DNA from 3 places in the Janthinobacterium sp. 1L-D-8-B-C4 genome. Region 2 is predicted to be linked to each of the others. Evidence: predicted binding sites of a transcription regulator. Region 2 holds the regulator's gene; each other region holds the start of a gene.
What was found. Region 2 encodes FNR, which switches genes on or off when oxygen is low (the NO sensors DNR and NnrR bind a similar motif). Its sites were predicted from a motif close to TTGATNNNNATCAA; they were not measured.

Region 1 (10,504 bases), on a different contig from region 2:
GCGTCGCAGGGGTCGTAGCCCAGCGCGCCCAGCAAGGGATGGGCCGGCGGCGCCGGTGCGGACACCGCCGCACCAGCGCCGACCGGCCACTGCAATTCCTGCAGCACATCATCGACCGAATCGACCAGCTTGGCGCCCTGCTTGATGAGGGCGTGGCACCCCTTGGCCAGGGTGGAGTGGATCGAACCGGGCAAGGCGTACACGTCGCGCCCGTATTCGCCGGCCAGGCGCGCCGTGATCAGGGACCCCGACTGGGCTGCCGCCTCGATCACCAGCACGCCACGCGCCAGGCCGCTGATCAGGCGATTGCGGCGTGGAAAATTGCTGGGAATCGCGGGCAAGCCCAGCGCATATTCGCTGACGATGCAGCCTTGCGCGGCAATTTTTTGCGCCAGACCAAGGTTACGCCGTGGATAGACCAGATCGGCACCGGTGCCGATCACCGCCACCGTGCTGCCGTCGCCGCGCAGGCCGCCCTCGTGCGCATGCGTGTCGATGCCCAGCGCCAGCCCGGACACGATCGTCAGCCCTGCCTGGCTCAATGCCTCGGCAAAGGCGGCCGCATTGCGCATGCCCTGCACGCTGGCATTGCGGCTGCCGATCACCGCCACGCAAGGGCGCGACAGCAGTTCAGGGCGGCCGCGTACATATAAGAGCAGCGGTGGATCGGGTATCTCCAGCAGTTGCAAAGGATAGGCGCCATCGGCCAGGGTCAGCACCGCATTGCCGGGCTGGCGCAACCACTGCAAGGTCAGTTCCAGCTGGCTGTTGGCGACCGGCCTGGGCCGCTGCAAAATGGCATGTGCCACGCCTGCCGGAACCACCTCGCGCAACGCTTCGAACGATGCGGAAAATATATCCTGCGGCAAGCCAAAACGCGCCAGCAAGGCGCGCGCGGCCACCGGCCCCACGCCGGGTAGCCATTGCAGGCGCAGCCAGGGCGCCAGTTCGCCGCCGCTGTCGTCACTCACCGTATTTGCATCCATGACACCCTCGCCGTCCCGGTCCACCACGTCCGTCTTGCATGGTAGCGGCGCACCAGGGCGGGCGATATCGAACGGCGCAACAAAGGTGCACACTTCGGTGCACAGTTCCTGGCGGCAAACGACCTGCCTTGCACAGCGATACGGGCGTCTGTGATAAAATTCCCCCTTCAATCAGCGTAAAACCACCGGCGATCCAGCGCCGCGCACAGCCTTCATGTGCCCAGCTAATTCAACCAGCCAAACAGTCCAATTCGTATGTCCATCTTAAATATCCTGCGTTACCCCGATCCGCGCCTGCACACCGTCGCCAAGCCGATCAGCGACTTCGGCGACCAGTTGCAGACCCTGATCGACGACATGGCCGAAACCATGTACGACGCGCCCGGCGTGGGCCTGGCGGCGTCGCAAGTCGACCAGCACATCCAGATGATGGTAATCGACATCACCGAAGAAAAGAACCAGCTGCAAGTGTTCATCAACCCGGAAATCACCTGGGCCAGCGAAGAAAAGCAGGTCTACGACGAAGGCTGTTTGTCGGTGCCGGGCGTGTACGACGGCGTCGAGCGCCCGGCCCGCATCAAGGTGCGCGCGCTGGACCGCCATGGCAAACCGTTCGAACTGGAAGCCGATGGCTTGCTGGGCGTGTGCATCCAGCATGAAATGGATCACTTGCTGGGCAAGGTCTTCGTGGAATACTTGTCGCCCCTGAAACGCAACCGCATCAAGACCAAGATGGTCAAGGAAATCCGTGGCCTGGAGCGCGAAGCGAGCCTGCGCGCGCAAAATCGCCGTTTCTGAGCCACTAACTGGTAAACTGGCGGGCATTGTCCTACCCGCCAGGCTTAGCCTGCACACTTCACGACCAGGAACCAGATGAAAGTGATCTTCGCAGGCACGCCTGAATTTGCCGCTACCGCCCTGAAAGACTTGCACGAAGCGGGTTTCGAGATTCCCCTGGTGCTGACCCAGCCCGACCGCCCGGCCGGACGCGGCATGCAATTGCACGCATCAAGCGTCAAGCAATATGCCCAGCAGCATGGCATCGAGGTGCTGCAGCCGCTGTCCTTGCGCATGGACAGCAAAGATCCGCAGCGCGCGGCCGAGGCAAAGGCCGCCCATGAACGCCTGCTGGCGACGGATTACGACGTGATGGTGGTGGCCGCCTACGGCCTGATTTTGCCGCGCAGCACGCTCGACATCAAACCCTGCATCAATATCCACGGTTCCCTGCTGCCGCGCTGGCGCGGTGCGGCGCCGATCCACCGCGCCATCGAAGCCGGTGACGACGAAACCGGCGTGACCATCATGCAGATGGAAGAAGGCCTGGACACCGGCCCGATGCTGGCCATCGAGCGCGTGACGATCGAGGCTGGCGATTCCACCGCCACCTTGCACGACAAGCTGGCCGCTTTGGGCGGTCGCATGATCGTCGCCACCTTGCGCAAGATGGCGCAGGAACCGCTGGTGGCTGTGACTCAGCCGGAAGCGGGCGTCACCTACGCGGCAAAAATCGCCAAGGAAGAAGCGGCGCTCGATTTTTCCCAGGGCGCGCTGGAACTGGGCCTGAAAATTCGCGCCTTCAATCCATTTCCCGGCGCCTGCGGCCAGGTCGACGGCGTGGCCATCAAGATCTGGTCCGCCGAGGTGCTCGACGCCGACAGCGCCGAGCCCGCCGGCCAGGTGCTGGCGGCCGACGCCCAGCATGGCATCGTGGTGGCCTGCGGCACCGGCGCGCTGCGCCTGACGCAGTTGCAAAAACCGGGCGGCAAGCGCTTGCCGGCAAGCGAATTCATCAAGGGCTTCGCGCTCGAAGGCAAGCGTTTCGTTTAACCGGGCAGGCACGCCATGGATCAGCTCACGGCCTGCGTGCCCTGCGCCGCGTGGTGGAACTGGGCAGCTTCACGGCGGCCGGGGCCGCACTGGGCATTTCCCACTCCATCGTCTCGCGCCAGATCCGCCAGCTGGAAAACCGGCTCGGGGCGCAACTGCTCAACCGCACCACGCGGCGCTTTGCGCTGACGTCCGCCGGCCAGGAATACTATCTGGCCAGCCGCGACATCCTCGACGCGCTCGATGCGGCCGACCGCGCCGTCACCCAGCACCAGGCACAGCCTTCGGGCAGCCTGCGCATCAATGCACCGGTCGCCTTTGGCGCGCTGGAACTGGCCACCTGGCTGCCATCGTTCACGCAGCAATATCCGCTGCTGCAGATCGACCTGGTCTGCAATGACCGCATCGTCGACCTGATCGACGATGGCTTCGATGTGGCCCTGCGCATCACACGCGGCCTGCCCGACTCGACCCTGGTGGCGCGCAAACTGGCCAGCAGCCGCATGGTGGCCGTCGCCTCGCCGGCCTACCTTGCCCGCCACCCTGCACCGGCCACGCCGCAGGACCTCGCCAGGCACGACTGCCTGTTATACAGCTTGAACCTGGCAGAAAAGCCCGCCAGCTGGGTATTCCGCGATGACAGCGGCGCGCCGCATGCGGTGACCGTGCGCGGCAACTTCGCCGCCAACACCGGCATCGCCCTGCGCGCGGCGGCCTTGGGCGGCATGGGCATTGCCAATACGGCCGCCTTTATCGTGCGCGAACAGCTGGCCAGCGGCGCGCTGGTGCAAGTGCTGCCCGGCTACACCCTGGCGCCGCGCACGCTGTACGCGCTGTATCCGCATGGCCGTCATCTGTCGCCCAAGGTACGCGCCCTGATCGACTTCGCGGTGCAATGGTATGCACAGCGCGACTGGGACTGATCACGCCGCTTGCAAGCTCTTCCTCACGGCGCGAAATTGCTGCGTCAGGCCACCATAGCCCCAGGCCGCCTGGCGCGCGTCATGCACATGGATATAACTGACCTCATGCAAGGACCCCAGCGCCTGCGCCATCGCCGCATGGACAGCGGCGATATACGCCGCCTTTTCAACTGCCGTATTGGTTTCGTCGCTGATCAGCACATCGAGGAAAAAGCTCGTTTTTTCCTGCTCTGACAGGGACGGCCCGCCGACAAACCAGTGTACGGGGTCGGTGTGCGTGATGGCCACCGAGGTCAGCTCGGGCGCCTTGTGCAGCAACTCGGCCGTCAAACGGCAGAGGGTGGCAGCAATCGCCGCCCACTGCTGCGCGTCGGGCGCGGTGGACAACTGCAAGTGAAGGATAGGCATGGCGGTATTTCCGGGTGATTGAGGAATCACCATTGTGGGCAAGCATCGGGTAAAACATCAGCCCCCGTCCGGCACAGAATTTGTGCACTTTTCACACAAATAAAAAGAGCTTGCCGCAGCAAGCCCTTTCCATATCACAATCACGAGACGGTTTATTTACGCGCCACCTTCACCATGCGACCGCGCACAGACGATGACAGGCTCACTTCAAAACGGCCGCCGGCCGGCAAGGCGCTGACGTCAACCGAGGCACTGCCACCGGTCAGGGCGCTGGCGACGACAGTCTTGCGGCCATCGGCGGCCACGTACAGCACCGCGGCATACGGCTCGGCCTCGGCATTCCAGCTCAGGGCCAGCTTGCCGGCGCTTTGCGTGGTGTCCAGGCTGGCGGCGGTCGCGCTAGCGGCACGGCGCGCCGAGCGGTCGAGCTTGCTGACCACTTTGCCATTGGCCAGCACATCGATATCGCTGATGTCGCCGGGATTGGCGAAGCTGACACGGAAGTGGCTGACGTCAACCCGGCTGTCGGCCAGCTGCTGCGTATCAAATGGCACGTTAATAGTTTGTCCGGACGCCGTTAAAATCCGCAGGCTGTATTTGGCGCTGCTGTCGGCGGTACCGGTGCGCGCGGTGGCCGAGGCCACGGCCGGGTGCAATTGCACGCCATTGGCAGTGATGCGGCCCGAAATGGTCAGGTAGCCATTGTCGGCGGCCAGCACGCTGGCGCCGGTGGCAACACTGCGGCCGGTGCGGGCGATGCGTGCGGCATAGCTTTCCAGGAATTGCTGGATGCGGGCATAGCTGTAGTCCGAGAACCAGGCGCCGCTGCAATAGCCCATCACATCCTTCATCTGCTTGGTGCTGCCGTTGCTGGTGTAGGTAGCCTGGCTCAACTGGCCAATCGCCGCGCCGTAGTTGCTGTTATACAGTGGCTGGCTGCCCAGGTCGCCGTTCGCATACGGATAGTCGGCGGCGGTGTTGGTCGGCGAACCGCAGGCCACGTGCTGCAGCGCATGGTTGTGGCCGATTTCATGGATCATCGTCGTCAGCCACTCGGGCCAGGCGTTGCCAAAGGCATCGATCGAGGCGGTGCGGGTGGCGCTGGCGTCCAGGCCCAGCGCCGACGGGCTCGAGGCGCCTGTGGTGCGGTCGCTGATATAGGCCAGGCCGGCGGTGCGGCTGGCCGACATCTGCGTGGCAAAACCGTAGTAGAAGGCGCTGCTGTCTTCCTGGCTGCGCGCCGCTTCGATCTTCGGCAGGGTCTCGCTCCACCAGGTGTCGACCGCGCTGCTGCCGCCGACATTGAGCGCCACGCGCTTGGTGATGGTGATGTCTTCCGCGGCGTACGGATACACGCGCACGATGGCGGCACGGATCACCTCCGCATCAGGCAAGACGGAGGTACCGTCGTTGGTAATCAAGGGCACCAGCACCAGGTGCATCTTGGCGGCCGACGACACGGCCGGCGTGGCTTGCTGGCTCACTTGCGTGCCATCGTTGCCGACGGCGGTCACGCGTACCTGCAGGCCAGGCTGGATCCAGCTCGCTGGCAGGGCGGCGCTGAAGTTGCCGTCGAAGCTATAGGCATTCCTGGCTGTTGGCAAGGTGGCCGGGCCGCTCAGCACCAGGCTGCCCAGGTTGGCGCCGGTCGACGAAGTGGCCGCCAGGGTCACCGCCGGGCTGCTGCGGCCGGCCAGCGTGCCCAGCACGGACACGCGCACGGCGGCAGGCTTGCCGCGCGTCAGGCGCAGCGCCGCATCGCTGGCGCTCAGGTTCAATACTTGCGAGAAATCGATGGCGCCCAGGGTAAAGGCGGCCACGGTGCCGGCGTTGACGGCGGCGCGCGACGGCGCCGACAGCATCAGGTTACCGGTGGCCGAGCTTGGTGCCGACACGCGCAGTTCGGTGGCGCTGGCGCTGACGATGGTGGCGGCGGTGGTGCCGATGGTGGCGCCATTGACCTGGTCCAGGTTGCTGCCGGCCACGGTCACGATCACATTCGCGCCGCTGATGGCGGTGCTGATCGAGGTTACGCTGACGGTCGGCAAGACCGTGAACGCGGCGCTGGTCAGCGCTTCGTTGAACGTGCCGCGCACGGTCAGCTGGCCGGTAGCGGCGCCGACCGGCACCACGAAGGTCACGCTGCTGTCAGTATGGCTTTGCACGGCGGCGGCAGTGCCGTTGGCAAACACCACTGCCGTGACATTGGCCATGCCCGTGCCGGTAATGCTCACGCTGCTGCCCACGACGCCAGTAGCGGGCGTCAGTTCGCCGGCCGTCAACGGCAGGTAGACCGTGATAGCCTGGCTGGTGGCAACCGTGCCGCTGGCCGTGACCAGGGTCAGGGCGCCGGTGACGGGCGTGGCCGGCATCGCCAGGGTGGCGCTGCTGGCGCTGACAGCGCTGGCAGCCAGGGTCACGCCGCCGACCTGGAACGCCGATACGCGGTCAAGGTTGCTACCGGTCACCGTCACGCTCGAACCGATGGCGATGGCATTGGCCGAAACAGACGTCACGGCCGACACCACCGCCGGGACCGGCGCCGGACTGGTGGTGGTGGTCGCCACCACAGTGCCGGTACCGCCACCCCCTCCACCGCCGCCGCAAGCGGACAGGCCCAGCATGGCAATCAATGCAATAAGCAAATGGTTTTTCATGGCTGGCATCCGTTTCCGCGCAGCGCGACAGCAGGAGAAGTGGTAGAGGTATGTGACATATCGGTGACTTTTGGAGAGAATGTTTATCTAAGGAACCGACATTATGATTGAATAAAATTCCTAAAGACAACTGTTAATGACTTTGGCTTCCCTATTCGCGGCAGTAATTAACATAACTCACCGACAACCTTTATTTTAGGCATTACCGCTCTCGCTCTGCGTTGCCGCAAATCAAGCTTTGTTTTCATATAGAACATTGGCAGTTGCTTCATAAAAAAATTTTCACCGATTTACAAAAAATGTGGGGATTTTTCCACATAAAGAGTGACTATCAACATGATATCTTTTAAATAATTAACAATTCAGCCGAGATTTTTACAAATGTAATGCAGGAGAGAATGTGAGAGAAAGCGCGATGATACAATTAATTGATTTTTTGGCATGCTAATGTGTTGCGTGGATGGCGCATCGACAGCTGGCGAGGGCTTTTGCCTGAAACCAAAACTGCGCGATGCCGTATAATTTTAGACCCGGTGAAATCAGGCGATTGCCACCCTCCGCCAGCCTATCCGGCCGGCGCACTCCGTCGGCTGATCCTGCTGATGCGCAACGTCTCCTCCACCGCGCCGCCGCCCGTTGCCTATTGAAAGCATGAAATGAACGATACCGTGATCCCCGCCCTGTCCCCGACCGAAGTCTCCTTGCGCGCCATCATGGCGCAGCGGATCATGATCCTCGACGGCGCGATGGGCACGATCATCCAGCAATACAAGCTCGACGAAGTGGCGTATCGCGGCGGGCCGCAAGGCCGCTTCATCGACTTCGCGGCGCCGGCCGGCTCGGGCGCGCGCGAGTTGTTCGTCAAAGGCAATAATGAGTTATTGACACTGACGCAGCCGCACATCATCCAGGAAATCCACGAGCGCTATCTGGCGGCCGGCGCTGACCTGATCGAAACGAACACCTTTGGCGCCACCACGATCGCCCAGGACGACTATCACATGGCCCACCTGGCCTATGAGATGAACGTGGCGGCGGCCAGGCTGGCGCGCGCCGCCTGCGACAAGTATTCCACGCCGGACAAGCCGCGCTTCGTCGCCGGCGCCCTGGGGCCCACGCCGAAAACAGCATCGATCTCGCCGGACGTGAACGATCCGGCCGCGCGCAATGTCACGTTTGACCAGCTGGTGGCGGCCTACCTGCAGCAAACCCAGGGCCTGGTCGAAGGCGGCGCCGACGTGCTGCTGGTGGAAACCATTTTCGATACCCTGAACTGCAAGGCGGCGCTGTTCGCGATCGACCTGTTCTACGAGCAGAACCCGCAAGTGGTGCGCCTGCCGCTGATGATTTCGGGCACCGTCACCGATGCGTCGGGCCGCATCCTGTCGGGCCAGACCGTGCCCGCCTTCTGGAATTCCATCCGCCACGCCAAGCCGCTGACGATCGGCCTGAACTGCGCGCTCGGTGCGGCCCTGATGCGCCCGTACGCGGAAGAACTGTCGAAAATCGCCGACACGTTTGTCTGCATCTACCCGAACGCGGGCTTGCCCAACCCGATGAGCGACACGGGCTTTGACGAGTTGCCAGAAGACACTTCCGCCCTGCTGCGCGAATTTGCCGATGCGGGCTTTTTGAACATGGCCGGCGGCTGCTGCGGCACTACGCCGGAGCACATCAAGGCGATCGGCGAGCTGCTGTCAAACAATACGCCGCGCACCGTCCCGGCCAAGAGCCACGACCTGCGCCTGGCCGGCCTGGAGCCGTTCGTGGTCAATGACGACTCGCTGTTCGTCAACGTGGGCGAGCGCACCAACGTCACGGGCTCGAAGGCGTTTGCGCGCATGATACTCAACGAGCAGTACGACGAAGCCTTGTCGGTGGCGCGCCAGCAGGTGGAAAACGGCGCCCAGGTGATCGACATCAACATGGACGAGGCGATGCTCGATTCGCTGGCCGCCATGACGCGCTTCTTGAACCTGATCGCCTCCGAGCCCGATATTTCGCGCGTGCCCATCATGGTCGACTCGTCGAAATGGTCGGTGATCGAAGCGGGCCTGAAATGCGTGCAGGGCAAGGCCATCGTCAACTCGATTTCCATGAAGGAAGGCGAGGCCGAATTCCTGCGCCAGGCTACCTTGTGCCGCCGCTACGGCGCGGCCGTGATCGTCATGGCCTTCGATGAAAAAGGCCAGGCCGACACGTTCGAGCGCAAGATCGAGATCTGCGCGCGCGCCTATCATTTGCTGGTCGACTCGCTCGACTTCCCGCCCGAAGACATTATTTTCGACCCGAACATCTTTGCGGTGGCCACCGGCATCGAAGAGCACAACAACTACGCGGTCGACTTCATCAACGCCACGCGCTGGATCAAGGACAACCTGCCGCATGCCAAGATCTCGGGTGGCGTGTCGAACGTCTCGTTCAGTTTCCGCGGCAACGACCCGGCCCGCGAAGCGATCCATACCGTGTTCCTGTACCACGCCATCAAGGCCGGCATGACCATGGGCATCGTCAACGCCGGCATGGTCGGCGTGTACGACAACCTCGACCCGGAACTGCGCGAACGGGTGGAAGACGTGGTGCTGAACCGCCGCGAAGACTCGACCGAACGCATGATCGAATTTGCCGGCACCCTGAAAGCGGGCGGCGGCAAGGCCGATGTGCAGAATCTGGCCTGGCGCGAAGGCACGGTGCAGGCGCGCCTGTCGCATGCGCTGGTGCATGGCATCACGCAGTTCATCGTCGAAGACACGGAAGAAGCGCGCCAGGAACTGCTGCACAACGGCGGGCGGCCGATCCATGTGATCGAGGGGCCATTGATGGCCGGCATGGACGTGGTTGGCGACTTGTTCGGCCAGGGCAAGATGTTCCTGCCACAGGTGGTGAAATCGGCGCGCGTGATGAAACAGGCCGTGGCCCACTTGATACCGTTTATCGAAGAAGAAAAGCTGCTGGAAGAAAAGCGCACCGGCATCGTTGCCAAGCCGAAAGGCAAGATTATCATGGCCACCGTGAAGGGCGACGTGCACGATATCGGCAAGAATATCGTCACCGTGGTGCTGCAATGTAATAACTTCGAAGTGGTAAACATGGGCGTGATGGTGCCGTGTTCGGAAATCCTGGCGCGCGCCAAGGTGGAAAACGCCGACATCATCGGCCTGTCGGGCCTGATCACGCCGTCGCTGGAAGAAATGGCCTATGTGGCCAAGGAAATGCAGCGCGACGAACACTTCCGCATGCTGAAGATCCCGCTCTTGATCGGCGGCGCCACCACCAGCCGCGCCCATACGGCCGTGAAGATCGCCCATAACTACGAAGGCCCTGTCATCTATGTGCCGGACGCCTCGCGTTCGGTGTCGGTGGCGCAGTCACTGCTGACGCCCGAGCATCGCGACAAGTATGTGGAAGACATCGAACTCGATTACGCGCGCATCCGCGAACAGCACGCCAACAAGAAGGCACTGCCGATCCTGTCGCTCGCCAAATCGCGCGCCAACAAGATGGTGCTGCCGTTTGACGGCGCCAGCACGCCGGTGAAACCGAAGTTCATCGGCCGGCGCGTGTTCAAGAATGTCGACCTGGCAACCCTGGCCCAATACATCGACTGGGGTCCGTTCTTCCAGACTTGGGACCTGGCCGGCCCCTTCCCCGCCATCCTGACCGATGAGGTGGTGGGCGATGCGGCCACCAAGGTGTATGC
Region 2 (10,504 bases):
CACGTCGCACGAGCGCTCGTACAGGTTGCGGTCGATGATGTCGATCATGTTCAGGGCCAGGTCGGCGCAGCGCTGGCCTTCATGCGACTGCATGCGGCCGATCATCAGGTCACCCAGTTCGGTCAGGCTCCTGAGCGAACCGACCAGTTCCTGGTTCAGGCTTTCGGTGACTTCGCCGATGCGCTGCGAGACCTGCTTGACCTGGTTTGCCACCACGGCAAAGCCGCGCCCGGCGGCGCCCGCTCGCGCCGCCTCGATCAGTGCATTGAGCGCCAGGAAGTTGGCCTCGCGGTTGATGTCATTGATGTCCCCGATCTTGCTGGACGCCAGCTTGCGGACCTGATGCGTGAGCTCGACGATTGCCTGTGGATTTGCCATGGGTATGCCCTCCTTTTTGAATTAAAGCGCATGCAAAAAGCGGGCCAGCAAATTAAATATGGAAAATTTATTCCAAAACAACTTTATATGCCAAATTGCACTTTTTTGTCGCATTATTTTGTGCGCCGCACCATGCGGTGCGGCGGCAGCACAACATTGGTGAGAAATCATGATTTTTGTCTTGCTGTCATGGCGCGGCCGCGCTTGCCATGCCAACGCCACGGCGCGCTTGCAGGGATCTTTTACGGCCATTTTTTTACCGAGATCAGTAAATAATTGGTGCTGCCGCACTACCCATCTTTCATCTGGGGAATTTTGATCCACATCAAAGTTTTTTAGACCTCAAACACTTAACCTCTGGCCACCATCATAAATAGACATTCCAGGGAGTCTTTGTGGATCAATCGCTAAACTATAACTACAAGATCGTGAAGCAATTCGCGATCGCTACTGTGGTATGGGGCGTCATCGGCATGCTGGTCGGCGTTATCATCGCCGCCCAGCTGGCCTGGCCCGCCCTGAACCTCGACATACCGTGGCTCACTTACGGCCGTTTGCGTCCGCTGCACACGAATGCGGTCATTTTTGCGTTCGGTATCTGCGGCCTGTTCGCCACCTCGTACTACGTGGTGCAACGCACCTGCCAGGTACGCCTGTTTTCCGACAAGCTGGCCGCCTTTACCTTCTGGGGCTGGCAAGCGGTGATCCTGTGCGCGGTCGTCAGCTTGCCGATGGGCCTGACGCGCGGCAAGGAATACGCCGAGCTCGAATGGCCGATCTCGATCCTGATCGCCGTTGTCTGGATCGCCTACGCCATCGTGTTCTTCGGCACCCTGATCAAGCGCAAGGTCAAGCATATCTACGTGGCCAACTGGTTCTTCGGTGCCTATATCCTGGCCGTGACGATTTTGCACGTGGTCAATGGCGCCGTCATGCCGGCCTCGTTTACCAAATCCTACTCGGCCTATGCCGGCGTGCAGGACGCGATGATCCAATGGTGGTACGGCCATAACGCGGTGGGCTTCATCCTGACCGCCGGCTACCTGGGCATGGTTTATTACTTCATCCCGAAACAGGCCGAGCGCCCTGTGTACTCGTACCGCCTGTCGATCGTCCACTTCTGGGCGCTGATCTTCACCTACATGTGGGCCGGCCCGCATCACCTGCACTACACCGCGCTGCCTGACTGGACCCAATCGATCGGCATGGTGTTTTCCCTGGTGCTGCTGGCGCCAAGCTGGGGCGGCATGATCAACGGCATCATGACGCTGTCGGGTGCCTGGCACAAGCTGCGCACCGATCCGATCCTGAAATTCATGATCGTCTCGCTGTCGTTCTACGGCATCGCCACCTTCGAAGGCCCGATGATGTCGATCAAGACCATCAACTCGCTGTCGCACTACACCGACTGGACCGTGGCACACGTGCATGCGGGCGCTCTGGGCTGGGTCGGCTTCATCACCATGGGTTCGATCTACTACATCCTGCCGCGCGTGGCCGGCCGGACCAAAATGTACAGCACGCGCCTGGTCGACGTGCACTTCTGGGTCGCCACCATCGGCATCGTGCTGTACATCGCCGCAATGTGGATCGCCGGCGTGATGCAGGGCCTGATGTGGCGCGCGGTCAATCCGGACGGCACCCTGACCTACACCTTCGTCGAAGGCGTCAAGGCAACCTATCCGTACTACGTGGTGCGCGTGGGCGGTGGCCTGCTGTACCTGGCTGGCATGTGCGTGATGGGCTACAACACCTGGATGACCTTGCGCGGCACCAAAGTGCCAGTCGCACGCATCCCGGAACTGAACACGGATCACCGCACGGAACCGACCGTGGCGCACGCCTGATTGGAGCGAAAGCAAATGAAATTCTCACATGCATGGATTGAAAAAAACCCCTGGCTGCTGATCGGCCTGGTCACCCTGGTGATCAGCGTCGGCGGCGCCGTTGAAATCGTGCCCCTGTTCTTCCAGAAGAGCACCACCGAGCCGATCGCCGGGCTGAAACCGTACTCGCCGCTGCGCCTGGCTGGCCGCGACATTTACGTGCGCGAAGGCTGCTACAACTGCCACTCGCAGATGATACGTCCGCTGCGCGCCGAGACCGAGCGCTATGGCCATTATTCGGTGGCCGGCGAGTTCGTCTACGACCGTCCTTTCCAGTGGGGTTCCAAGCGTACCGGTCCCGACCTGGCAAGGGTCGGCGCCCGCTACAGCGACGAATGGCACCGCACGCACCTGAACAATCCGCGCGACGTGGTGCCGGAATCGAACATGCCGTCCTACCCATGGCTGGCGAAAACCAGGCTGGCGCCGGAAGACATCGTGCCGAAGATGCGCGCCCTGAAACGCCTGGGCCAGCCGTACAGCGAGGAAGAGATCAAGGCCGGTCCCGAGCAGCTGAAGGACAAGACGGAAGAAGACGCCCTGGTGGCCTACCTGCAAGGCCTGGGCACATTAATCAAAACGAGGAATTAGCATGGCAATCGAGAACCTGTTCGACAGCGCCAGCAGCGTCATGACGGTGGTTTCCTTTACGACGTTTGTTGGCATCCTGTGGTGGACTTTCAGCCGCAGCAACAAGGACTTCGCCGCGGCGGCCAACCTGCCGTTCGCCGACGAGGCGCTGGACTATCCGGCCGATGCCGGAGCGGCAAAAGAGGAGCGCGGCCATGTCTGACTTTACCAGTGGTTTCTGGAATATTTACATCGTCGTGCTGTCCCTGCTGGGCATCATCGGCTGCGGCGTGCTGCTGTACTCGCAGTCGAAGGTGACGGTACTGCCGGGCGCCCCGGCCGACGGCACCACCGGCCATGTGTGGGACGAAGACCTGAAGGAACTCAATACGCCGATGCCGCGCTGGTGGATGTGGCTGTTCTATATCACCATCGTGTTCGCGCTGGCCTACCTGTTCCTGTATCCGGGCCTGGGCACCTATGCGGGCAAGCTGGGCTGGAAATCGTCGGGCCAGTACGAGCAGGAACTGAAAAAGGCGGAAGCCGACTACGGTCCCCTGTTCGACAAGTACCTGAAGCAAGACCTGAAAACCGTGGCCGCCGACCCGCAGGCCAACGCCATCGGCCAGCGCCTGTTCCTGACCTACTGCGCGCAGTGCCATGGTTCGGACGCCCGCGGCAACAAGGGCTTTCCGAACCTGACCGACAAGGACTGGCTGTACGGCGGCGATCCCGACATCATCAAGACCACCATCTTGCATGGCCGCAACGGCATCATGCCGCCGATGGGCGCCGCCCTCGGTTCGGAGCAGGATGTGGAGAATGTCGCGCACTATGTGCTGAGCCTGTCGGGTTCGACCTCGGACCCGGTCAAATCGGTGCTGGGCAAATCGAAGTTCGGCGCCTGCATGGCTTGCCATGGCGCCGATGCCAAGGGCAACGCGCAACTCGGCGCGCCGAACCTGAGCGACAGGATCTGGCTGTATGGCGGCAGTGCCGACACCATCATGGAAACCATCCGCAAGGGCCGCAACAACACCATGCCCGCCTTCGGTGACTTCCTTGGCGAGTCGAAAGTGCATGTGCTGTCGGCGTATATCTGGAGCCTCTCCAACCCCCAGCCTGCGGTTCCTGTGAAGTAAGCAAATGGAACCCCAAGTCATCAAGATGTATGCGGCCCGCGAGCAGATCTACCCTCGCGAGGCCAAAGGGCGCTATGCAACATGGCGCTGGGTATGCGTGTGGCTCACCCAGCTGGCGTTCTACGGCTTGCCGTGGCTCAACTGGAACGGCAGGCAAGCCCTGCTGTTCGACCTGACCACGCGCAAGTTCTACATTTTCGGCGTGGTGCTGTGGCCGCAGGATTTCATCTATCTGGCGGCCCTGCTGATCATCGCGGCGTATCTGCTGTTCCTGGTCACGGCGATTGCCGGGCGGGTATGGTGCGGTTTTTCCTGTCCGCAAACCGTCTACACGGAAATTTTCCTGTGGGTTGAACGCAAGATCGAAGGCACGCGCAGCGCGCGCATGGCGCTCGACCGGCAAGGCCCTTCCGTGCGCAAGACCGGCAAGAAGGTTGCCAAGCACCTGGCCTGGGGCGCCATCGCCCTGTGGACCGGCTTTACCTTTGTCGGCTACTTCACGCCGATCCAGGATCTGGTGCATGCAGTACGGACCTTCAATTTCGGGCCCTGGGAATGGTTCTGGATTCTGTTCTACAGCCTGGCCACCTACGGCAACGCGGGCTGGCTGCGCGAACAGGTATGCAAATACATGTGCCCGTATGCGCGCTTCCAGAGCGCCATGTTCGACCAGGATACCCTGATCATCACCTACGACGAAAAACGCGGCGAGCCGCGTGGCGCGCTGAACAAGAAAGCGGCCAAGGACGGCGCGCAAGCCAAACTGGGCGACTGCATCGACTGCACCCTGTGCGTGCAGGTGTGCCCGACCGGCATCGATATCCGCAATGGCCTGCAGTATGAATGCATCGGCTGCGCCGCCTGCGTCGACGCCTGCAACAGCGTGATGGACAAGGTCGAACGGCCACGCGGGCTGATACGCTACAGCACCGACCATGCGATGGAAAACAACTTCAGTTCGCAGCAGATCCGCCGGCGCGCCATGCGCCCGCGCGTGCTGATCTACACCTCGATCCTGGCCTTGATCATCATCGCCGTGTGCACCTCGCTGTTCCTGCGCACGCCCCTGAAAATGGACGTGATCCGCGACCGCGGTTCGATGGGCCGGGAAGTGGAAGATGGCATGATCGAAAACGTGTATCGCCTGCAGATCATGAACACCTCGGAAGAGCAGCAGCACTTCCGGATCGCCGTGTCGGGCCTGCCCGGCCTGGCCCTGCTGACGCGCGAGGAAGTGACCCTGCAGCCGACCGAAACGCTGGGCTGGCCGGTGCGTTTGCGCGTGCCGCACGGCGTCGGCGAGAAGGGTTCGAACAAGATCCAGATCACGCTGCAATCGATCGACGATCCCTCATTGCATGTGCGCGAAAGCGCGGTATTCATCGTGCCGCGTTAAACCAGGAAGCGGCGCCGGGCCTTGCCTGGCGCCATATTGAATCAGGAGAAACACCATGTCCAAGACCGCCAAACTGCAAGCCCCCGTCGATCCCTGGTACAAGCACCGCTGGCCGTGGCTCTTGATGATCGGCCCCGGCCTGTCGGTCGTCGTCGGCAGCTTCATGGGGTATATCGCGTTCACGCAGCCCGATGCGCTGGTGGTGGGCGACTACTACAAGCAAGGCAAGGCGATCAACCAGGACTTGCGCCGCGACACGGTCGCCAGCGACCTGGCGATGGATACCAGCCTGGCCTACGATGTGGCGCAGTCGCGCATCACCGGTTCCGTGCATAGCTTCGGCAAGGCTTACCGGCAGCCTTTGCTGCTGCACCTGGCGCATGCCACCTTGCCGGAAAAAGATATCCGCCTGATGGTGCAGCCCGATGCCAACGGCAATTTTTCAGTGTCGCTGCCGATGCTCGAGCGCAGCCGCTGGCAGGTGCTGGTGGAAGACCAGCAGCGCGTATGGCGCCTGTCGGGCATCTGGGCCTGGCCGGCCCAGCGCGACATCACCATCCACGCCGACAACGAACTGTAATTACTTGCAGGTGTCAGTACCGTTTGTAATCGCCTTCAACTTGGCAGGCTGCAAGATTTCAATCTCGCGGTTCGAGACGCTCAGCCAGCCTTCCTTCTTGAATTTCGACAGCAGGCGGCTGATGCTTTCGATCGTCAGGCCCAGGTAGTTGCCGATTTCCTCGCGCGACATGCGCAATTGAAACTTGCTGCTCGAATAGCCGCGCGCTTCATAGCGCGACGCCAGGTTGACGATAAAGGCGGCAAAGCGCTGGGTCGCCTGCATATTGCCCAGCAATAGCATCACGCTTTGCTCGCGCGTGATTTCCTGGCTCATCATGCGGTGGAAATGGCGCAGCAGGGTCGGCATATTGCCCAGCAATTGCTCCAGGCTGGAAAATGGAATTTCACACACTTCGCTGTCTTCCAGCGCCACCGCATTGCAATGATGACGGTCGGTGCTGATGGCGTCCATGCCCAACAGTTCGCCGGCCATCTGGAAGCCCGTCACCTGCTCTTCGCCACCGGGATTGATCTGGTAGGTCTTGAAGTGGCCCAGGCGGATCGCGTACAGGTTCTGGAACGAATCGCCGATGCGGAACAGCGAGGCGCCACGCACCACCTTGCGGCGCCGGCCGATGATCTGATCAAGGCGATCCATGTCACCCACGTCGAGCCCCATGGGCAGGCACAGCTGGTGCATGCTGCAGGTGGCGCAGCGCGCACGCAACGCTTCCACGTTCACGGGGGGCAAGGTTGGAGACAACAGCTCTTGTGACATGGGCATCCTTTTAGAAAATACAACAACGAGTTTACTGTATCTGCAGAGGCAATGTGCCAATTTCGGCGAAATGCGATGCTTAAATCACTTTCTGCATTTATTTTCATGGCAACGCCGCCACAAGCCCATGCTTGCCAAGTTGATGTATTGATAGGAGAATTCCTGATAGCATCTCTCGCAGCACGCTTGTGCCGCCTGCCCGTTTGCCAAGGATAAGGAAATGATGAAGCCTCTGGGCATTAAAGCAAAAGTCGCGCTGGCTACCAGCCTGACCTCGATCGCCATGATCGCCCTGGTGACCCTGGTGCAGGTTCAGCGCATGCGCGACGATTTCACCAAAGTATTGCTGAGCCAGCAGACGGCCATGATCGAACGCACCGCCGAAGAACTCGACGACAAGCTTGGCATGCTGCTTGACGTGATCAGCGAAACGGCGCGCCGCCAGCCCGCCGCGCTGATGGCACAGCCGGCCCAGCTGCGCCAGTACCATGAGCAGCGCGCCATGCTGGCCCTGTTCGACGACGTGCTGGTGCTCGATGCGCATGGCAAAGTGGTCAGCGACGTGCCCGAAGTGCCGGGACGCAGCGGTGTCGAAGTGGCTGACCGCGACTACTTCCGCACCGTCATGCGCACGCGCCAGCCCATGATTACCGAACCGATGCTGGGCAAGTCCAGCGGCCTGCCCATCGTGCAGATGGTGGCGCCGGTGATCGGCGCCAATGGCGAGGTGGCCGGCATCGTGATCGGCGTGCTGCGCCTGTACAAGGACAACCTGCTGGGCGACCTGCGCACGGCCAAGGTGGGCAAGAATGGCTATTACTTCATCCTGACGCAGGGCAAGGTGCCGCTGTACGTGCTGCATCCCGATCCGGCCAAGCTGCTGCAGCCGCGCGCCGACAATGCCAACCCCGCCACCAGCGCGCTGATCGCGCGTGGCGGCGAAGGCAGCATGGTCAGCACCAACAGCCGCGGCGTGAAAGCCGTCAACAGCTTCAAGCACCTGAAATCGGTCAACTGGCTGCTGGCTGCCTCGCTGCCGGTCGATGACGCCTTCGAGCCGTTTGACGGCGTGCTGTACCGGCTGATCCTGTGGAGCGCCTGCGCCTCGCTGCTGGCGGCGCTGGTGCTGGGCTGGGTCACGGTGCGCCTGCTGTCGCCGCTGGTGCGCCTGCGAGACACCCTGCTGGCGCTGCGCAGCAGCGGCCAGCGCTTCACGCCGCTGCCGGTCGAGCAGCGCGACGAGATCGGCGAACTGACGGCGGCCTTCAACGGCCTGATGAGCGAGCGCGACCGATTGCAGCAGGAAGTGGAAGCACGCGCGACCGAACTCGAAGACGAGCGCGACCGCGCCGAAGCGGCCAACCGCGCGAAGAGCGACTTTGTCGCCAACATGAGCCATGAAATCCGCACGCCGCTGAACGCCGTGCTGGGCATGGTGTATTTGCTCGGTAACACCAAACTCAATACCGAGCAGCGCAAATACCTGACCATGGTGCGCGTGGCCGGCCAGTCGCTGCTGGGCATCCTCAACGACGTGCTTGATTTTTCCAAGATCGAGGCGCGCCGCATGGATTTGTCGCCGGTCGAATTCGATCTCGATGAAGTGATGAACACGCTGGCCACCACCATGACCATGAATGCCGGCGAAAAGGAACTGGAACTGGCGATCGCGGTCGAGCCCGACGTGCCGCGCCGCCTGGTGGGCGACGCCCAGCGCCTGCAGCAGATCCTCGTCAACCTGGCCGGCAATGCCATCAAATTTACCGCCAGCGGCGAAGTAGTGGTGGCCGTCAGCCTGGCCGAGCAAACGCCCGGCCAGGCCTGGCTGCGCTTTGAAGTACGCGACACCGGCATCGGCATGACGCCGCAGCAGCAGGAACAATTGTTTACCGCCTTTTCGCAGGGCGACCAGAGCATCACGCGCCGCTTCGGCGGCACTGGCCTGGGCCTGGCCATCAGCAAGCATCTGATCCACATGATGGGCGGCGATATCGCCGTGGCCAGCAGCGAAGGCAAGGGCAGCCGCTTCTGGTTCAGCGTGCCGTTCGAAGCACTGGCGCAGCCAAACGAAGAGCGCCGCAAACCGGCCCTGGGCCAGTTGCGCCTGCTGGTGGCCGACGACAACCGCACCACGCGCGAACTGATCGTGAAACTGATCGAAGCATGGGGCTGGGCCGCCGATGAAGTCGACTCCGGCTTTGCCGCCATCGAGCTGTACCGCGAACGCCTGGCCAGCCGGCAGCCATATGACGTGGTGCTGGCCGACTGGCACATGCCCGTCATGGACGGCCTGGCCACGGCCAAGGCGATACGCGAGGCGGCCACCGGCCAGCGCCAGCCCATCGTGGTGATGGTCAACGCGTTTGCCCGCAATCACCTGGAAGAAATCTCCAGCGCGGCCGAGGCCGACGTGGTGCTGATGAAGCCGATCACCGGTTCCAGCCTGTTCGACGCGCTGCACCAGGCCCTGAACGCCACCCAGGACGGCGAACAGCATATCGCGCTGCAGCAAAGCGGCACCGAACTGGCCGGCGTGCATTTCCTGCTGGTGGAAGACAATCACCTGAACCAGGCGGTGGCGCGCGGCATCCTGGAACACATGGGCGCCACGCTGGACGTGGTGGGCGACGGCCTGCAGGCGGTCGAACGCCTGCGCATGGAGTCCTTGCGCTACGACATCGTGCTGATGGACATGCAGATGCCGGTGATGGACGGCTTCAGCGCCACCCACATCATCCGCACCGAACTGCGCTTGCAGCTGCCGGTGATCGCCATGACGGCCGGCGTGCTGGCCTCCGAGCGCGAGCGCTGCATGACGGCCGGCATCACCGACTTCATTGCCAAGCCGGTGGTGGTCGAGGAAATGATGGAAGTGATCAACCGCCACCTGCCCAAGCGCACCGCAGTACAGGCGGTAGCGGCGGCGCCACTCGACGAGGAAGTGTTTTCCATGGCCGCGCTGATGCGCGTGATGGGCAAGGACCCCAAGGGCAGGGCGGTCTTGCGGCGCATGGTGGAAGACGCCCTGAACAAGGGCATGACACCGTTGCGCGACGCCGAAGCGGCCTTGCAGGAGGGCCGCCACAGCGACGTTGCGCGCATCCTGCACGGCCTGCGCGGTTCGGTGGGTACGCTGGGCACCAAGCGCCTGATACGCGCCTCGTTCGCCACCGAGCAGGCGATCGACGAAGGCCGCCACGACGAAGTGCCGGCGCTGCTGGCGCAGACGGTGCTGGAACTGGAGCAAGTGCTGGCGGCGGCGGCGGATTGGCTGTCGCGGCTGGAGGATTGATTGTTTATGCGGGCACGCCCAGGATCACGCTCGACGCCTTGAACATCGCCGTCAGCTGGCTGCCGACGGCGATTTCCATTTCGCTGGCGCTTTGATTGGTAATGATGGCGGCTATCGTGCCGCCACCTGGCAAATCGAGCACCACTTCCGTATTGACGGCGCCCGTCTGCACGCGCGTGACGCTGCCGGCCAGCTGGTTGCGCGCCGAGAAGCGCGCGCCTTCGCCATCCGCCACCAGGATGATCGACGAGGCCTTGATCAGCGCGAACGCTTCCACGCCGGGCGCCAGACCCAGGCTGTCGCTGCTGCCCTGCGTGATGACGGCAACAATCTGCTGGCCACCGGGCAATTCCAGGATCACTTCGTCGTTGACCGCGCCGGATTTAAGTTCGGCCACCTTGCCGAGGAATTGATTGCGTGCCGTGGTTTTCATGGCCATTCTCCGTATCAGTAACAGGTCGTCGGCAATGCCTTCGGCCTGGCCGCTCAGCTGGCGCAGGT
Region 3 (10,504 bases), on a different contig from region 2:
TTTAATGTAAGTAAGCCGAACTTCGTGATATTTCATGCAAGATTCAAGTCTGCATGGTCGCGTCGTTGTCTTATCCAACCTGCATAGTGAACCTTCTCGATGACCTCTTCCCGTACCCGCATCGCCCGTGCCGTGGCCCTGATGTGTGCCATGAGCGCCGTGTTTGCCAGCCAGGCGCACGCCCATGGCGATGCGCCCGCTGCCGCTGTCGCCAATGACGCCGTGGACACCCCGCAAGCGGTGATCGTCACCGGCACGCGCGGCAGCAACCGCACCCAGTTCGACACCATGGCGCCGGTCGACGTGTTCAACCGCGAAGATATCGGCGCGGTCGAATCGTCGGACCTGAACGATGTGCTGGCGCAACTGGTGCCATCGTATGTGGTGCAGCGCTTGCCGATGGCTGACGGGCAGGTGTTCGTGCGCCCGGCTACCTTGCGCGGCCTGTCGCCCGACCAGACCCTGGTGCTGGTCAATGGCAAGCGTTTCCACCGCAGCGCGCTGCTCGGCGCGCGCGGCGCGCAGGCGCCCGACCTGGCGCAGATACCCGTGTCGGCCATCAAGCGCATCGAAGTGCTGCGCGACGGCGCCTCGGCCCAGTACGGTTCCGACGCGATTGCCGGCGTGATCAATATCATTCTCGACGATACGGTCGGCACGGAATTGTCGGTGCACCATTCGCAATATGGCGAAGGCGACGGCAAGGCCAACGAGCTCAACCTGAAGACGGGTTTTGCGTTTGGCGAGACGGGCAAGGCCAGCATTTTCGGCGCGCTGGCCAAGTCCGACCCCACCTCGCGCACGCGCCAGCGGGCCGACGCCATCGCGTTCCAGCAAGCGCATCCGGAACTGAAGGTGCCGAACCCGGTGCAGCGCTGGGGCCAGCCTGAACTCAAAAGCCAGCGCCTCGGCTTCAATGCCAGCATGGCCTTGTCCGACAGTATCGAACTGTATGGTTTTGGCCTGTACAGCCACAGCGACGGCACCTCGGACTTCAACTGGCGCAATCCCGACACCAGCACCGGCGCCTATAAAACCAGCACCGTGTTTCTCGGCTGGGACTTGCGCAGCGTGTACCCGCTCGGCTTCAGCCCCAGCTACTCGAACGAGCAGGACGACCTGCAGTTCGTTGCCGGCCTGCGCGGGCGCATCAGCGAGCAACTGGGCTGGGACGTCAGCGCGTCGTTCGGCCGCAACCGCATCGACTACGAGCTGGCCAATTCCATCAATGCCTCGATGGGGCCAATCAGTCCGACGGCTTTCTACCTGGGCCGCTTGTCGCAAACGGAAAAAATCCTCAACGCCAACTTCAACTATGAATTGCCGGTCGCGGCGCTGCCGCAGCCGGTCAATATCGCCTTTGGCGCAGAGGCGCGCAATGAAACCTATGGCGTGAAGGCCGGCGACACGGCATCGTGGACGGTGGGGCCGGGCGCGGCGGTGGGGCTGGACGCCAACGCGAATGGCGCGCCCGGCTTCAGCAGCCGCCAGGCGGGCAGCTGGGGCCAGGACAGCTACGCCGCCTACCTCGACGTGGAAGTGCCGGTGAGCCGCGCGCTGAGCCTGGGCGGCGCGGCCCGTTATGAACATTTCTCCGAGTTCGGCAGCACCGTCAACGGCAAGCTGTCGGCGCGCTATGCCTTGAGCAGCGAGCTGGCCTTGCGCGGTTCGTACTCGACCGGTTTTCGCGCGCCGACGCCGGGCCAGTCGAATACCAACAGCACCAACCAGGGATTGGACACCAAGACGCTGCTGTTGTTTACCAGCGGCCGCCTGGCCAACAACGACCCGCTGGCGGTACTGCTGGGTGCCCAGCCATTGAAACCGGAAAAGTCGAAGAACCTGTCGCTGGGTTTTACGTGGAAGACGCCGGCGGGCTTTTCCGGTTCCGTCGATGTGTATGACATCAAGGTCAGCGACCGCTTCAGCACGTCCGCGTCGTTTGCCGTGCCAGCCGGGGTGGCCAATCCGCTGCGCTACACCTCGGTCAGCTATTTCACGAACGACTTCGACACCACCACGCGCGGCATCGATATCGTCGGCAGCCACCTGAGCCGTATCGCCGACGGCAAGCTGAACCTGACCCTGGCCTACAACTACAACACCACAAAGGTGGATGGCGGCAACTCCAGCCTGGTGACCAACCCGGCCCAGCGGCAAGTCTTCGAAGAACGCCTGCCGCGCCAGAAAGCCACCATCAGCGGCAACTATGAGCTGGGTAACTGGAACACGCTGGCGCGCGTGCGCTACTACGGTGCATGGACCGACAACACCGGCAATACCACCGGCGATATCTTCCAGCGCTTTGGCGCCATGCAATTTCTCGACCTGGCGGCCAGCTACAAGATCACGGACACGCAATCGATCCGCGCCGGCATCGATAATGTGCTCGATAAATATCCCGACGAAGCGACGTTCCAGGCCAGCCGTGGCCTGATTTATTCGCGCAACGCGCCGTATGATACGGATGGCCGCAATCTGTATGTCGAATACAAAGTGAAATTTTAAGGGGCGATGGTGATGATGAATCCACAACGCCGGGCGCTGCTGCGCGCCGGCTCCCTGGCGGCCGCGCTGCCGCTGGCTGCAGGGTCTGCCGGGGCGGCGTCCACAACTGTACCGACTTTGCCGCAGTTGCCGGCCGGCGCCACGCCAGACAGCCTGGCCGGCAACCAGGCCTACTGGCAGGCGGTGGCCGCGCAATACGACAGCACCGATGCGGTCGTGCAGCTCGATAACGCTTTCTGGGGTTCGATGGCCAGGCCGGTACTGGCCGATTACCAACAGCAACTGGCCATGGTCAACCGCGACAACGCCTGGTATGCGCGCATGCGCTTTCCGGCCGACTTCGAGGCGGCCCGCGCGGCGGCGGCCAGGGCGCTGGGTGTCGGTACGGACGAGATCGTGCTGACGCGCGGCGCCACCGAAGCGCTGCAAGTGCTGATCGCCGGCTACAACCGCTTGCGCCCGGGTGACACGGTGCTGCATGCCGATATCGACTACGACAACATGATCACGGTCACGCGCTGGCTGCAGCAGCGGCGCGGCGCCGAGGTGGTGGCGATCGACATGCCCGAGCCGTTCACGCATGACAATGTCATCGATGCTTATGAGCAAGCGATGGCGCGCCACCCGAAGCTCAAACTGATGCTGCTGACGCATGTGAACCACCGCAACGGCATGGTCTTGCCGGTGGCAGAGATCAGCCGCATGGCGCGCGCGCGGGGCATCGATGTGATCGTCGATACCGCGCACGGCTTCGGCCAGCTCGACATGACGATCCCCGACCTGCAAGCGGATTTTGTCGGCATCAACCTGCACAAATGGATAGGCGCGCCGGTGGGCGTGGGCGCCGCCTATATCAAGCGGGGCAGGGCGGCCGATATCGACCCCTATATGGGTGAAAAGGCGGGCGACGATATCCGTACCCGCGTGCATACGGGGACGGTGAACTTTGCCGCCTACCTGAGCCTGCCGGTGGCGCTCGACTTGCATGCACGCATCGGCGTGGCCAACAAGCAGGCGCGGCTGCGGCTGCTGCGCAACCGCTGGGTGGAGGCGGCGCGCGGCATCGATGGAATTGAAGTACTGGCTTCAAGCGACCCGCGCCTGACCAGTGCGATTGCCTCGTTCCGCCTGAAGGGGAAAACCAGCGTGGCCGACAGTTACGCGCTGTCGAAAACGCTGGTGCGCGAACACGGTATCTTTGCCGTGCCGCGCGACGGCCTGGCTTCCGGCGCTTGCGTGCGCGTCACGCCAGGCATCTTTACGCCCGAGTCGCACCTGGACCGGCTGGTGGAAGCCTTGCGCAAGGTGGCCAAGGGGTAACGTGACAGGCGCGCGGCATCACTGCTGCACCTGGTAGCCATCGGTCAGCGTGGCCAGGAATTTCACCATGTCCTCGATTTCGCCCTCTGTCAACGCCGGCGCCATGCCGCGCTGGCGGTCGTACGGCGCTTCCTTGGTATTCACATTGGCGCGATACCTGGCCGGCAGGTCGTTGAACTTCTGTACCTTCCCTTGTTTGTTGCGCGGATACCATTGCCCGGGATGGGTATCGCGCCGCACGTAAAAGCGCAGTGCATCGGCGAGGTTGTCGAACACGCCGTTGTGAAAGAAAACTTGTCGCGTAGCCACGTTGCGCAAAGTCGGTACTTTAAAGGCGCCGCACAGCGCAGCCTTGTTCGCCAGGTCGGTACGGTCGGGGCCGCACAGTCCCAGGTCGAAATAGGCGGCCTCGGCATTGGCGGGAATACGCGGATTGCGCGGCAGGCCCAGATTGTCGAAACTGAAGTCGGTAAACAGCGGCGGCGCGCCGTTCTCGCCACGCACGCTGGGGTGGCAGGCGGCGCAATTGCCCTTGCGTTCATCGTTGAACAGGGCCAGCCCGCGCAATTCCGCCAGTGCCAATGGCACCTGGCTGGACAGGAACAAATCGTATTTGGAATCGTAGCGGTGGAAGTCCGGCTCTTCCTGCTGGAACTGCTGCAAGGCATGCGTGATGCGGCCGAACGCCTGGCGCGGCTGGGAGAAAATGGCGTCGCCGTACACCTGGCGGAACTGCGGCGCATAGCTGCTGCGGCTTACGCGCCCAACCACCTCGTCGGTGCTGGCATTGGCCATTTCATGCGGCGCCAGGAACGGGCGTTCGGCCTGTTCGGCCAGATTGCGGGCACGGCCGTCGCGGTTGATGCCGCCGTTCGGCACGCCTTCGCCATCCATGCTGAACGGCGGATTGTGTTCCAGGTAGCGCAGCGACGGCGTGGCGCGGTAGCCCGGCACCTTGCCGTCGGCGCCGCCCAGTTGCACCGCCAGCTTGTTGCCCGGCGCATGGGCGTGCGCCGGATCGTGACAGCTGGCGCACGACTGCTTGCCCGATGCCGACAGGCTGGCATCATTGAAAATCTGCCGCCCCAGTTGCGCCGCCGGGCTCAGCTGCGCCGCACTGCCAGTTGCCGCATGCAAGATCGAAAAACACAATATGCACACGTGTGCAAAACAGGTCGTTGAAAAGCGTGCTGCAGCGTGAAGCTGGTCAATGTTTTTCATATGGGAGGCGTGGTTGGCAAGAGGAAAGATCGGCACTGCTGCGGCTAGTATAGGCAGCAATGCCGTCGATGGCAACGACTTGCCATGCTGCGCTGCGCAACAGCTGGCCCGCCAGGGCGGCAGGCCAGTGCGAGACGCGCGATTACGCGCGCAGGCTCGACAGGATCGGCTGCAGCACGGCCGCGCCGAGGGCGGCGCTGCGCGCGCCGCTCCAGCCGGTTTGCTGGTCGGGGTCGTTGGCATTGTCCTTGAACGGCAGTTCCAGGGTCAGCGACAAACAGCCGAACGCGTGCGTGATATGGGGCGAACCCATGGTCAGCACTTCGGGCGTGAACGGGCCGTCTTCGTAGCCGTGCTCGTCCTGGAAGTCGGGGCTGGCCACCTTGAAGTCGGCGATAAAGCGGTCCTGCTCGGCCTTTTGTGCTGGCGTGAAATTTTCCAGCGCATCGCTGCCGGCCACGAATACATACGGCAGGCCTTCGTCGCCATGCACGTCGAGGAACAGGTCGCAGCCGATTTCATGCATTTTCTGTTTCACCAGGAACACTTCCGGGCTGCGCTCCATGGTCGGCGTCATCCATTCGCGGTTCAGGTTGGCGCCGGCCGCATTGGTGCGCAGGTTGCCGTGCACGGAACCGTCCGGATTCATGTTCGGCACCACGTAGAAGACGGCGTCCTGCAGGCACTGGCGGGCAAACGGGTTGGCCTGGTCCAGCAGCGCTTCGAGCATGCCTTCGACAAACCATTCGGCCATCGTTTCACCCGGATGCTGGCGCGCGATGACCCAGACTTTTTTCTCGGCATCGGCGTCGCCGATCACCAGCAGATTCATGTCGCGCCCTTCCACTGTGCTGCCCAGGTCGATCAAACGCACCAGCGGCGAAGCTTGCGCGCTGTCGATCAGCGCCAGGTGGCGGTCCCATGGATACGGCTCGAAGTAGGCGTAATACACGCTTTCTTCTTCCGGCGTGTGTTCGATGGTCATCACGCTGCCGTCAAAGCTGGTCGGCACGCGGAACCAGGTTTCGCGGTCGTAGCTGGCCACGGCCTGGTAGTCTTTCCAGCCGTCCGGGTAGGCAGATTTTCCCGCGTTCATGAAGCGGATCGTGCACGCCTCGCCTTGCGCGCCCTGCAGGCGGAAGTAAAACCATTGCGTGATGTCGGCGTGGGAGTCCTTGCGGATGTTCAGTTCGATGGCGCTGGCATCGTCGGCGCGCAGCACCTCGATCGCGCCGGCATCGAACTGCTGGCTGATTTTAATGGTCATGAATGTTCCTGGTAAAAACAAGTTAGGGTTTGCATCGTGTGCAATGGCGCGATGATACCCGTTTTGCCGCTGGCTTTGTGCCGGCGCAAACGCCAGTGCGGCTGCTTTGCTAACGTGAAAGCTCCAACAACCGGGAGAACATCATGGACGACAATGGCAAACATGTACGCGAGCTGGAAAAGAAGGTCAGCGCCCTCAGCGACGCGCTGGCGCACCTGGGCAAGGGCACGACCTTGCAGGAACTGCTGCGCATCCTGCGCTTTCCCGGCTATACCACGCCGGCCGAGCTGACCTTCAACCACGCCATCCTCGACGCCATGCAGCTGCAGGTCAATGCGCTCGACAAGCTGGGTCAGGACCTGCTGGCTGGCGCGAAGCAAGTGGTGGCAAAACAATAGCCGTTTGCTGAAGGCCTGGCTCTTCTCAGGTGTTCAGGCCGCCGAAGCGCTCAAAAAACCACGGCTCCACATCGGCCGCCTGCTCGTCCTCGCGCCGCAAGGTGGCCAGGATATGCTGTTCCGCCGCCGCATAGGTGCGCCGGTACAGTGCACGCGCCAGCGCATAGGCTTGCGTGCCGGGCCACGGCTCGGGCAGCAGTTCGACCGGCAACTGCGGATCGTGCAGCTGCACCCGCCGATACGCGTGGGTCAATAGCGAGCGGATCACGAAAGCCTGCTCGGCATCGATCGCGGGCTGGGCCTGCAGCACCGCCAGCAGCGGCTGGAAGCTGGCGATGAATTTTTCGTAGCCTGCCATCACTTCCGACAAGTCCCAGCATTCGGCCACCATCTCGCGCAAGGGGCGCCCGCTGACGCCGGGCAACTCCGTGCTGTGGCAGACATACAGCTTGCCCTGTACTTCATTGCGCACCAGGATGTCTTCCAGTGCGTCGCCATTGCTGGCCGGGTGGCCGAAGATGCCGGGCGCGACCAGGCCATAGCCGGCCCACAGCAATTCCTTGCGCAGCGCGCCCCGTTCGCTGGCGTTGATATTACCGGCCGCGCCGATTACCAGGGTCCAGCTGCCATCCCAGTGCTTGACCAGCGGCGCGTAGATGCGGCGGTAGGCGCGCTCGAAGCGGGCCAGCGCTTCCGGGCGGATCGCATAGGCGCTGCGGCGGCCATCCCTTTGCGAGCTGAGCCAGCCTTCCTGCGCCAGGCGGAATACGCTGGTGCGCAGCAGGCGGTCATTGACGCCGAACGGCGCCAGCAGCTCGATCAGGCTGCCCAGCCAGATCGAGCCGCCGCGAGGCACGATGGCGTCGCCAAAGATCGTCATCACCAGCGACTTCGAACGGGGCGGGTCAGTGGCGAGGAAATCGGCTATCCATGCGGTGCAAGCGGTGTTGTTCATGTGTTCCTGGTCTGGCTGTAACGGGTATTTTGATAAAGGCAGCAGTCTACTTGACGCAGCGTTTGCCCTGCGTTGGCGCACGCACTATTTTTAATATCATACCCTTGCCAAAGGAACATAAGATACGGAATTTTCAAATGATTCAAATCAAGTGTATGCAAATCGATTTATGTATCGTATTATCCGTTATCGCTTTGCGCAACAGCGCAAGCCACCCATTGGGAGACAGATCATGTACGCACAAATGGTTGAAACCGGCCTCAAGAACGTTCGTTCCATCGACGACATGGGCGCGGAAGAGCAGGCTTTCCAGGCACGCATCGACGAAGGCATCAAGATCGAGGCCAAGGACTGGATGCCCGACGCTTACCGCAAGACCCTGATCCGCCAGATTTCGCAGCACGCCCACTCGGAAATCGTCGGTCAATTGCCAGAAGGCAATTGGGTCACGCGCGCGCCGACCCTGAAACGCAAATCGATCCTGCTGGCCAAGATCCAGGACGAAGCGGGCCACGGCCTGTACCTGTACAGCGCGGCTGAAACCCTCGGTGTCTCGCGCGACGAGCTGCTGGCTGCCTTGCACTCGGGCAAAGCCAAGTATTCGAGCATCTTCAATTACCCGACCCTTTCGTGGGCCGACATGGGCGCCATCGGCTGGCTGGTCGACGGCTCGGCCATCATCAACCAGATTCCGCTGTGCCGCTGCTCGTATGGCCCGTATGCACGCGCCATGATCCGCGTCTGCAAGGAAGAATCGTTCCATGCGCGCCAGGGCTACGACATCATGATGTCGCTGTGCAAGGGCACGCCAGAACAGAAAGCCATGGCGCAGGACGCCCTGAACCGCTGGTGGTGGCCGTCGCTGATGATGTTCGGTCCGTCCGACGCCGCTTCCGTCAACAGCGCGCAGTCGGCGCAATGGCGCATCAAGCTGTTTTCGAACGACGAACTGCGCCAGCGCATGGTCGACCAGACCGTGCCGCAGATCGAATACCTGGGCCTGACCGTGCCCGATCCCGACCTGAAATTCAATGCCGACACCGGCCACTATGAATTCGGCGAGATCGACTGGTCCGAGTTCAACAATGTATTGAAGGGCAATGGCCCATGCAACCGCGAACGCCTGCAAACGCGCGTGAAAGCGTATGAAGACGGCGAGTGGTTCCGTGATGCGCTGGTCGCTTATGCGGACAAACAAGCCGCAGTCAAAGCGGCAGCCTGAGAACACATATAAAAGGGGATAGCAACATGAGCAAAGAATGGCCTTTGTGGGAAGTTTTCATCCGCAGCCAGCACGGCCTGGCGCACAAGCACGTGGGCAGCCTGCACGCTTCCGACGCCACCATGGCGGTCAACCATGCGCGCGACGTCTATACGCGCCGCAATGAGGGCGTCAGCATCTGGGTAGTGCGCGCGGCCGATATCGTCGCCAGCAGCCCCGGCGACAAGGGCGCCCTGTTCGAACCGTCGAACAGCAAGGTCTACCGTCACCCCACCTTCTTCCCGATGCCGGAAGAAGTCAAGAACCTGTGATCGGGATAGCTGTCATGGATGACAAAATTACCTATCTTTTGCGCCTGGGCGACAACGCCCTGATCCTCAGCCAGCAGCTGTCGCAGCTGTGCGGCAAGGGCCCGGCGCTGGAAGAAGACATGGCGCTGACCAACGTCGCGCTGGATCTTTTGGGCCAGACGCGCCTGTGGTTCAGCTATGCGGCCGAACTGGAAAACGCCGGCCGTGACGAGGACGATATCGCCTTCATGCGCGACGCCCACGACTTCCGCAACTGCCTGCTGGTCGAACAGCCGAATGGCAATTACGCCGACACCATGATGCGCCAGTTCTTCTTCGACACCTGGCATTACTTCCAGCTGCTGGAACTGACCAAGGCCAGCGATGCGCGCATCGTCGAAGTGGCGCAAAAGTCGATCAAGGAAGTGACGTACCACCTGCGCCGCAGCGGTGACCTGATCGTGCGCCTGGGCGACGGCACGGCGGAAAGCCACAAGAAAACGCAAGCCGCGGCCGACGCGCTGTGGATGTACACGGGCGAGATGTTCCAGTACGACGCGGTCGACAGCGCCATGGCGGCGGCCGGCATCGCGCCGCCGTCCGGGCTGCTGCGCGCTTCGTTTCTGGAACACGTGGCCGAGATCTTCGCCGAAGCCACATTGACCATGCCGGCGCCCGACGCCTGGATGCAAAAGGGCGGCAAGCAGGGCACGCACTCGGAACACCTGGGCTTTATCCTGGCCGAGATGCAGTTCCTGCAGCGCGCCTATCCCGGTTCGGAGTGGTAATGAACGCGCAGGCGACCACTCTCGATGCGGCGCAGGTCTGGTCCTGGCTCGGCGAGGTGCCGGATCCGGAAATTCCCGTCATTTCGGTGGTGGACCTGGGCATCGTGCGCGCCGTCGACGTGACTGGCGACGCCTGCACGGTGACGATTACCCCCACCTACTCGGGCTGCCCGGCGATGCAGGTGATTGCCGACGCAGTGACCGACGCCTTGCGCGAGCATGGCGTGGAGCACGTCACCCTGGTGAACCAGCTGTCGCCGGCCTGGACCACCGACTGGATGAGCGACGAGGGCAAGGCCAAGCTGAAAGGCTATGGCATCGCCCCGCCGCAGCAGCAGGTGATCGATATCAGTGGCCTGAAGGGCGGCGTCAAGCGCGTGGCGATGCCGAAGCTCGACGTGATCTGTCCGAACTGCGGTTCCAGTCATACGCAGCTGACCAGCCAGTTCGGCTCCACGCCGTGCAAGGCGCTGTACAAATGCATCGATTGCCGCGAACCGTTTGATTACTTCAAGTGCCATTGAAAAGGCGCGAA

Region 1: the regulator FNR is predicted to act here: its motif matches at 7,026-7,039, upstream of AC0Z42_RS16150 (IPT/TIG domain-containing protein).
Region 3: the regulator FNR is predicted to act here: its motif matches at 7,807-7,820, upstream of paaA (1,2-phenylacetyl-CoA epoxidase subunit PaaA).

The regions. Positions count from the first base shown of each region.
Region 1 is NZ_JBXAVX010000008.1:208,905-219,408, forward strand. Features, by position in the region: gene dprA (DNA-processing protein DprA) at 1-986, opposite strand, end outside; gene def (peptide deformylase) at 1,242-1,784, shown strand; gene fmt (methionyl-tRNA formyltransferase) at 1,860-2,816, shown strand; gene AC0Z42_RS16140 (LysR family transcriptional regulator) at 2,870-3,739, shown strand; gene AC0Z42_RS16145 (tautomerase family protein) at 3,740-4,147, opposite strand; gene AC0Z42_RS16150 (IPT/TIG domain-containing protein) at 4,300-6,804, opposite strand; gene metH (methionine synthase) at 7,461-10,504, shown strand, end outside.
Region 2 is NZ_JBXAVX010000014.1:62,054-72,557, forward strand. Features, by position in the region: gene AC0Z42_RS21915 (methyl-accepting chemotaxis protein) at 1-378, opposite strand, end outside; gene AC0Z42_RS21920 (hypothetical protein) at 400-702, opposite strand; gene ccoN (cytochrome-c oxidase, cbb3-type subunit I) at 774-2,225, shown strand; gene ccoO (cytochrome-c oxidase, cbb3-type subunit II) at 2,241-2,855, shown strand; gene AC0Z42_RS21935 (cbb3-type cytochrome oxidase subunit 3) at 2,857-3,057, shown strand; gene ccoP (cytochrome-c oxidase, cbb3-type subunit III) at 3,050-3,976, shown strand; gene ccoG (cytochrome c oxidase accessory protein CcoG) at 3,981-5,372, shown strand; gene AC0Z42_RS21950 (FixH family protein) at 5,428-5,952, shown strand; gene fnr (fumarate/nitrate reduction transcriptional regulator Fnr) at 5,953-6,711, opposite strand; gene AC0Z42_RS21960 (HAMP domain-containing sensor histidine kinase) at 6,932-10,003, shown strand; gene AC0Z42_RS21965 (TOBE domain-containing protein) at 10,008-10,504, opposite strand, start outside.
Region 3 is NZ_JBXAVX010000004.1:240,314-250,817, reverse strand. Features, by position in the region: gene AC0Z42_RS09885 (TonB-dependent receptor plug domain-containing protein) at 100-2,508, shown strand; gene AC0Z42_RS09880 (aminotransferase class V-fold PLP-dependent enzyme) at 2,521-3,828, shown strand; gene AC0Z42_RS09875 (cytochrome-c peroxidase) at 3,847-4,965, opposite strand; gene AC0Z42_RS09870 (M14 family metallopeptidase) at 5,192-6,316, opposite strand; gene AC0Z42_RS09865 (hypothetical protein) at 6,460-6,714, shown strand; gene paaX (phenylacetic acid degradation operon negative regulatory protein PaaX) at 6,740-7,669, opposite strand; gene paaA (1,2-phenylacetyl-CoA epoxidase subunit PaaA) at 7,902-8,891, shown strand; gene paaB (1,2-phenylacetyl-CoA epoxidase subunit PaaB) at 8,918-9,202, shown strand; gene paaC (1,2-phenylacetyl-CoA epoxidase subunit PaaC) at 9,217-9,969, shown strand; gene paaD (1,2-phenylacetyl-CoA epoxidase subunit PaaD) at 9,969-10,493, shown strand.